Regions from separate parts of the Streptomyces sp. NPDC048338 genome, predicted to be linked through region 1. Evidence: riboswitches for the same ligand, from Rfam matches in the RefSeq annotation. Region 1 holds a riboswitch; the other holds the start of a gene.
The links. A riboswitch is a leader RNA that binds a small molecule or an ion and turns the genes downstream of it on or off. The one in region 1 is predicted to bind thiamine pyrophosphate.
Positions count from the first base shown of each region.

Region 1 (4,199 bases):
GCAAGGTCTTCCCGTACAACGAGTTCATCCTGGTCGGAAAGATCGCCCGCTGAGCGGTCGGCAGCGGCATGCCGGCCAGGTCCTCGTCCGCGATGGGGTGCCCAAAGGCGACCAGGAACGCTCCCGGACGACCGCCACCCCAGGCTTCCGCCCCGGGCCACGTGCCCGCGTCTGCGACACTGGTAGCACCATGCCCAAGCCCGGAGAACTCACTTTCGTCGCCCCGCGCGGAGCCAAGAAGCCGCCGCGGCACCTCGCCGACCTCACGCCCGCCGAGCGCAAGGAAGCCGTCGCCGCGATCGGTGAGAAGCCGTTTCGCGCCAAGCAGCTGTCCACGCACTACTTCGCGCGGTACGCCCACGACCCCGCCGAGTGGACCGACATCCCGGCGGCCTCCCGCGAGAAGCTGCAGGGGGAGCTGCTGCCCGACCTGATGTCCGTGGTCCGGCACATCTCGTGCGACGACGACACCACCCGCAAGACGCTGTGGCGGCTGCACGACGGCACCCTCGTCGAGTCCGTGCTCATGCGCTACCCGGACCGGGTCACCATGTGCATCTCCTCGCAGGCCGGCTGCGGGATGAACTGCCCGTTCTGCGCGACCGGGCAGGCCGGCCTCGACCGGAACCTGTCGACCGCCGAGATCGTGCACCAGATCGTCGACGGCATGCGCGCGCTGCGTGACGGCGAGGTGCCCGGCGGGCCCGCGCGGCTGTCCAACATCGTCTTCATGGGCATGGGCGAGCCGCTCGCGAACTACAAGCGCGTCGTCGGCTCCATCCGCCGCCTCACCGACCCCGAGCCGGACGGCCTCGGGCTCTCGCAGCGCGGCATCACCGTGTCCACCGTCGGCCTCGTGCCGGCGATGCTGCGGTTCGCCGACGAGGGCTTCAAGTGCCGTCTCGCCGTCTCGCTGCACGCCCCCGACGACGAACTGCGCGACACGCTGGTGCCCGTCAACACCCGCTGGAAGGTCCGCGAGGTCCTCGACGCCGCCTGGGAGTACGCGGAGAAGTCCGGCCGCCGGATCTCCATCGAGTACGCCCTCATCCGGGACATCAACGACCAGGCCTGGCGGGGCGACCTGCTCGGCCGGCTCCTCAAGGGCAAGCGGGTGCACGTCAACCTCATCCCGCTGAACCCGACGCCCGGATCCAAGTGGACCGCGTCCCGGCCCGAGGACGAGAAGGCGTTCGTCGAGGCCATCGCGTCCCACGGCGTCCCCGTCACCGTCCGTGACACCCGTGGCCAGGAGATCGACGGCGCCTGTGGACAGCTTGCGGCGGCGGAGCGCTGACCTTGTAGCCTGAGCTCGAACACAGATGCATATTCCGACAGGGGAGCGCCACAGCGCTGAGAGTGCGGCACCGTCAGGCCGCAGACCCTCTGAACCTCGCCCAGGTCATTCTGGGTAGGAAGTTCGGTCGTTACTCGAGCTGTTGCGCCCTGCCCGCGCGGCCATGGAACTCCATGGCCGGGCGGGTGGGGCCGCGTCTCTTCCTGGTCACACCCAGGAGGAAATCCAGTGAGCACCAAGAAGATGGCCGCCGCGGCGCTCGTCGCCGCGCTCGGCGTCACCACCCTCGCCGCCTGCGGCGGGTCCGACGGCAAGGACACCGCGAGCACCCCCAAGACGGTGAAGCTCGTCAGCCACGACTCCTTCAACGCCTCCAAGGAGGTCCTGGCGGAGTTCACCCGCCAGACCGGCCTCAAGGTCCAGGTCGTCAAGAGCGGCGACGCCGGCGAGGCCGTCAACAAGGAGATCCTCACCAAGGGCAGCCCGCAGGGCGACGTCTTCTTCGGCGTCGACAACACCCTGCTGTCCCGCGCCCTCGACAACGGCATCTTCGTCCCCTACGAGGCGAAGGGCCTGGACCGGGTCCCGGCCGCGCTCCGCCTCGACAAGGAGAACCGGGTCACCCCGATCGACTCCGGCGACATCTGCGTCAACTACGACAAGGAGTACTTCGCCGACAAGAAGCTCGCGCCCCCGCAGACCTTCGACGACCTGGCGAAGCCCGCCTACAAGGACCTGCTCGTCGTCGAGAACCCCGAGCGCTCCTCCCCGGGCCTCGGCTTCCTGCTCGGCACCGCCGCCCAGTACGGCGACCAGGGCTGGCAGGACTACTGGTCCAAGCTCAAGGCCAACGGCGTCAAGACCGTCGACAGCTGGGAGCTCGCCTACAACCAGGAGTTCTCCGGCTCCGCGGGCGGCCGGAAGGCCAAGGGAGACCGGCCGCTGGTCGTCTCCTACGCCTCCAGCCCGCCCGTCGAGGTGCTCTACTCCGAGCCGCAGCCGGAGACCGCCCCCACCGGCGTCTCCACCGGCACCTGCTTCCGGCAGACCGAGTTCGCCGGCCTGCTCGACGGGGCCAGGAACCCCGAGGGCGGCAAGCTGCTGATCGACTTCCTGATCTCCAAGAAGTTCCAGGACGACATGCCGCTGCAGATGTTCGTGAACCCGGTGGCAGAGGACGCCACCCTGCCCGAGCTCTTCACCAAGCACGGCGTGGTCGTCGACAAGCCGCAGACCATGGCCCCCGAGAAGATCGCGGAGAACCGTGACGAGTGGATCAAGTCGTGGTCCTCGCTCGTTCTGAAGTAGACCGCGAAGCCCGGCGGCGGGACGTGCGCGGGAGCGCGGCGCGGCTCGGCCTGATGGCCGTGCCCGTCGCGTTCTTCGGGCTGTTCTTCGCCTGGCCCGTCGCCTCCATCGTCGAGCGCGGTCTCGGCGGCGACGGCGGCCGGTGGTTCGACGGGTTCGCGCAGACCCTGGGCCGGCCGGAGATCCTCGACGTGCTGTGGTTCACGCTCTGGCAGGCGCTCGCCTCCACCGCGCTGACCCTGCTGATCGCGCTGCCCGGCGCGTACGTCTTCGCGCGCTTCGACTTCCCCGGCAAGGGGGTCCTGCGCGCCGTCGTCACCGTCCCCTTCGTGCTGCCCACCGTCATGGTCGGCACGGCCTTCCTGGCGCTCGTCGGCCGCCGCGGGCTCCTCGACGAGCTGTGGGGCGTCCGCCTGGACAACGGCGTCTGGGCGATCCTCCTGGCCCACGTCTTCTTCAACTACGCCGTCGTCGTCCGGACCGTCGGCGGGCTGTGGGCCCAGCTCGACCCGCGGCAGGAGGAGGCCGCCCGGGTCCTCGGCGCCTCCCGCTGGACCGCCTGGCGGAAGGTGACCCTGCCGGCCCTCGTCCCGGCGGTCGGCGCCGCCGCCCTCATGGTGTTCCTCTTCACCGCCGGGTCCTTCGCCGTCGTCCAGATCCTCGGCGGACCGACGTACTCCACCCTGGAGACGGAGATCTACCGGCAGACGGTCGACCGCTTCGACCTCGGCACGGCCGCCGTGCTCACGATCGTCCAGTTCGTCGCCGTCGGCGCGATCCTCGCCGTGCACGCCCGGACGGTCCGGCGACGGGAGACCGCGCTGCGGCTCGTCGCCCCCGAGCGGACCGCGCGACGCCCCCGGGGCCTCGGCCAGTGGACGCTGTTCGGGGCCGTCCTGCTCTCGATCGCCCTGCTGCTCGTGCTCCCGCTCGCGGTCCTCGTCGAACGGTCCCTCGACACCCCGGAGGGGTACGGGTTCGGCTACTACCGGGCCCTGCAGGAGGTCGACGCCTTCGGCACCTTCCTCGTCCCGCTGACGGACACCCTCGCGAACTCCCTCCAGTACGCCGTCGTCGCCACCGTCATCGCCGTCGTCATCGGCGGACTGGCCGCGGCGGCGCTGACCCGGCGGGCCGGCCGCCTCGTCCGCGGCTTCGACGCGCTGCTGATGCTGCCGCTCGGGGTCTCCGCCGTCACCGTCGGCTTCGGCTTCCTGATCACCCTCGACGAGCCGCCGTTCGACCTGCGGGCCAGCTGGATCCTCGTCCCCCTCGCCCAGGCGCTCGTCGGCGTCCCCTTCGTCGTCCGCACCATGCTGCCCGTGCTGCGCGCGGTGGACGACCGGCTCCGCGAGGCGGCTGCCGTCCTCGGCGCCTCGCCCCTGCGCGCCTGGCGCGAGGTGGACCTGCCGCTGGTGCGCCGCGCCCTGCTCATCGCGGCCGGCTTCGCGTTCGCCGTCTCCCTCGGCGAGTTCGGCGCGACCGTCTTCATCGCCCGCCCCGACCGCCCCACGCTGCCGGTCGCGGTGGCGCGGCTGCTCGGCCGGCCCGGTGAGCTCAACTACGGCCAGGCCATGGCCCTCTCGACGATTCT
Region 1 is NZ_JBICYQ010000008.1:100,022-104,220, reverse strand. Features, by position in the region: gene ACGFZF_RS19755 (class I SAM-dependent methyltransferase) at 1-53, shown strand, start outside; gene rlmN (23S rRNA (adenine(2503)-C(2))-methyltransferase RlmN) at 191-1,297, shown strand; TPP riboswitch at 1,327-1,436, shown strand; gene ACGFZF_RS19745 (thiamine ABC transporter substrate binding subunit) at 1,541-2,605, shown strand; gene ACGFZF_RS19740 (ABC transporter permease) at 2,659-4,199, shown strand, end outside.

Region 2 (4,199 bases), on a different contig from region 1:
GGGCCCTGCAGGGCGTTGTCCCAGTGGTGGACCAGGAGCCGTTCGCCGTAGCGGGCGGACGGGAAGGAGGCGCAGTCGCCGACGGCGTACACATCGGGCAGCGAGGTGCGCAGCCGCGCGTCGGCGGTGACGGAGCCGCCCGCGTCGAGGGCGATGCCGGAGCCGTCGAGCCAGTCGGTGGCGGGCCGCGCGCCGATGCCGACGACGACCGCGTCGGCGGGCAGGTGCCGGCCGTCGGCGAGGACGACGCGGCCGGGTTCGATCGCCGCCACCCGCGCGTGGGTGAGGAGTTCGGCGCCGCTCTCGGCGTACCACGCGGCCATGGGCGCGGCGACCTCGGCGGGCAGCGCCCCGAACAGCGGCCGCTCGGCGGCCTCGACGACCGTGACGGCGCACCCCGCCTCGCGCGCGGCGGTGGCGAACTCGGCGCCGATCCAGCCCGCGCCGACGACCACGATGTCGTGCCGCTGCTCCAGGACGGGCTTGAGGCGGGCGGCGTCGTCCAGGGTGCGCAGCAGGTGGACCCCGGGAACGCCCTCGGTGCCCGGCAGGGTGACGGGCCGGGCCCCGGTGGCGAGGACGAGGACGTCGTACGGGACGGGGCCGGCCTCGGTGTCGATCTCGTGGTCGGCGGCGCGCAGACCGGTCACGTCCAGGCCGAGGCGCAGTCCGATGCCGAGCGCCTCGAAGTCGACGTCGAAGGCGGAGTCCTCGGCCTTGCCGAGGAGGACCGCCTTGGAGAGCGGCGGCCGGTCGTAGGGCTGGTGCGGCTCGGCGCCGATGAGGGTGACGGGGCCGGTGAAGCCCTGTTCGCGCAGGGCGACGGCGGTCTGCACGCCTGCCATTCCGGCACCCACGACGACCACACGCTGCGATGACTGCTTCTGCTCGCTCACCCGTCCACCTTACGCATCTGACGACCCGTCAGTAAGGGTGGGCCCTGGGACCGGAACGGGGCGGGGGCTAGTCTGGCCGACGTAAAGCACTCGCGGGAGCCCGGACGCACCGGGCTGAGAGGGAGGCTGCGACGGCCTCCGACCGTACGAACCTGATCCGGGTCATGCCGGCGAAGGGAGGGGCTGGACGCCCATGCAGCCACGTTCAGGATCGGACGTCCTCGTCATCGGGGGCGGAATCATCGGCCTGGTCACGGCCTGGCGGACCGCGCTGCGCGGACTGCGCACCGCCGTCGTCGACCCCGAACCGGGCGGCGGGGCCGCCGCCGTGGCGGCGGGCATGCTCGCCGCCGTCACCGAGCTCCACTACGGCGAGGAGACCCTGCTCGGCCTCAACCTCGCCTCCGCGCGCCGCTATCCGGGGTTCGTCGCCGAACTCCAGGACGCCACGGGGCACGATGTCGGCTACCGCGCCTGCGGCACGCTCGCCGTCGCGCTCGACGCCGACGACCGCGCGCACCTGCGGGAACTGCACGCGCTGCAGACCCGCTGCGGCCTGGAGTCGGAGTGGCTCAGCGGGCGCGACTGCCGGCGCCTGGAGCCGATGCTGGCACCGGGCGTGCGGGGCGGGCTGCGGGTCGACGGCGACCACCAGGTCGATCCGCGCCGGCTCGCCGCCGCACTGGTCACCGCCTGCGAACGGGCCGGCGTGATCTTCCACCGGGCCGTCGCGGAACGGCTGACGGTGGCCCGGGACCGGGCCGTGGGCGCGGTGCTCGACGACGGGACGGGGCTCCCCGCGGACCAGGTCGTGCTGGCCGGCGGCAGCCTCAGCGGCCGGCTGGCCGGTGTACCGCACGAGGTCCTGCCGCCCGTACGCCCGGTGAAGGGCCAGGTGCTGCGGCTCACCGTGCCGCCGGCGTACGCCCCGTTCCTGTCCCGGACCGTCCGTGCCGTCGTCCGCGGCAGCCACGTCTACCTGGTGCCGCGCGAGAGCGGCGAGCTCGTCGTCGGCGCGACCAGCGAGGAGCTGGGCTGGGACACGACGGTGACCGCCGGCGGGGTGTACGAGCTGCTGCGCGACGCCCACGAGCTGGTGCCCGGCATCACCGAACTGCCGCTCACCGAGACCCGGGCCGGTCTGCGCCCCGGCTCGCCGGACAACGCGCCGATGCTCGGCCCGAGCGCCCTGCCGGGCCTCCATCTGGCCACCGGCCACTACCGCAACGGAGTGCTGCTCACCCCCGTCACGGGCGACGTCATGGCCGAGGCCCTGGCCACCGGCACGCTGCCGGACGAGGCGCGCCCCTTCACCCCCCGCCGTTTCTCCCCCGCACCCCCGGTGCACGCACGTCAGGAGCAGCCCGCATGAACGTCTCCGTGAACGGGGAGCCGCGCGTGCTCGCCGGCCCCCTTTCCCTCGACGTCCTGGTCGCCACGCTGACCACGGCGCCCGCCGGCGTGGCCGCGGCGGTCAACGAGGCGGTCGTGCCGCGCAGCCGGTGGTCCGCGACCGTCCTCGGCGAGGGGGACCGGGTCGAGGTCCTCACCGCGGTGCAGGGAGGCTGAGCCATGTCCGACGATCTCCTCGTCCTCGGCGGCACGGAGTTCACCTCGCGCCTGATCATGGGCACGGGCGGGGCGCCCAGCCTCGACGCGCTGGAGCGCTCGCTGGTCGCCAGCGGCACCGAACTCACGACGGTCGCGATGCGGCGGCTCGACCCGACGGTCCAGGGCTCGGTGCTGTCCGTCCTGGACCGGCTCGGCATCCGGGTCCTGCCCAACACGGCGGGCTGCTTCACCGCGGGAGAGGCCGTGCTGACGGCCCGGCTCGCCCGCGAGGCGCTGGGCACCGACTGGATCAAGCTGGAGGTCGTCGCCGACGAGCGGACCCTGCTGCCGGACGCGGTGGAACTGCTCGACGCGGCGGAGACCCTGGTCGACGACGGCTTCACGGTGCTGCCGTACACCAACGACGATCCGGTCCTCGCGAAGAAGCTGGAGGACGTCGGGTGCGCGGCGATCATGCCCTTGGGCTCGCCCATCGGCTCCGGGCTCGGGATCCGCAACCCGCACAACTTCTCCCTGATCGTGGAGCGCGCGCAGGTGCCGGTGATCCTGGACGCGGGGGCCGGGACGGCCTCGGACGCGGCGCTCGCGATGGAGCTCGGCTGTGCGGCGGTGATGCTCGCCTCGGCGGTGACCCGGGCGCAGGAGCCGGTGCTGATGGCGGAGGCGATGCGGCACGCCGTGGAGGCGGGCCGGCTGGCCCGGCGGGCGGGCCGCATCCCCCGCCGCCACTTCGCCGAGGCCTCCTCGCCGACCGAGGGCCGCGCGCACCTGGATCCGGAACGCCCGGCGTTCTGACGGCCCGGCGCCGCGGGGGTGGAGCGCCGCCCCCGCGGCCCGCCGGGGACGGGTGTCCCGGGTCCCCGCGCCGTCACAGCTCGGCTGCAGTACGGGCCCGTCCCGGCCACGCGGACCGCGCCGTGCCCCCGGACTCGTAAACTCGGGGCCGTGGACACGACCCTTCAGGACCCTCTCGTCGGGCAGCTGCTCGACGGCCGCTACCGCGTCGACGCGCGCATCGCCGTCGGCGGGATGGCCACGGTCTACCGGGCCGTCGACATCCGGCTCGACCGGGTGCTCGCGCTCAAGGTGATGCACCCGTCGCTCGCCACGGACGCGACCTTCGTCGAGCGGTTCATCCGCGAGGCGAAGTCCGTCGCACGGCTGTCCCACCCGAACGTCGTGGGGGTCTTCGACCAGGGCGCGGACGGCGCGTACGTCTACCTCGCCATGGAGTACGTCGCCGGCTGCACGCTGCGCGACGTCCTGCGCGAGCGGGGCGCCCTCCAGCCCCGCGCGGCTCTCGACATCCTGGAGCCGGTGCTCGCCGCGCTCGGCGCCGCGCACCGGGCCGGGTTCGTGCACCGGGACATGAAGCCGGAGAACGTCCTGATAGGGGACGACGGCCGGGTCAAGGTCGCCGACTTCGGGCTCGTACGGGCCGTCGGCTCCGCCACCCAGACCACCGGCGCCGTCCTCGGCACCGTCTCCTACCTCGCGCCCGAGCAGATCGAGCACGGCACCGCCGACACCCGCGCCGATGTGTACGCCTGCGGTGTCGTCCTGTACGAGATGCTGACCGGCGGCAAGCCGCACACCGGGGACACCCCCGCCCAGGTGCTCTACCAGCACCTGAACACCGACGTCCCCGCCCCGTCGGCCGTCGTCCCGGGCCTCGCGCTCGAACTGGACGAACTGGTCGCGGGCGCCACCGCGCGCAACGCGGACGTCCGC
Region 2 is NZ_JBICYQ010000001.1:363,670-367,868, forward strand. Features, by position in the region: gene ACGFZF_RS01685 (NAD(P)/FAD-dependent oxidoreductase) at 1-845, opposite strand, end outside; TPP riboswitch at 979-1,092, shown strand; gene thiO (glycine oxidase ThiO) at 1,090-2,268, shown strand; gene thiS (sulfur carrier protein ThiS) at 2,265-2,465, shown strand; gene ACGFZF_RS01700 (thiazole synthase) at 2,469-3,263, shown strand; gene pknB (Stk1 family PASTA domain-containing Ser/Thr kinase) at 3,414-4,199, shown strand, end outside.
Region 2: it holds a riboswitch for thiamine pyrophosphate, as region 1 does, so the genes downstream of both, thiO (glycine oxidase ThiO) here and ACGFZF_RS19745 (thiamine ABC transporter substrate binding subunit) in region 1, are expected to answer to the same signal.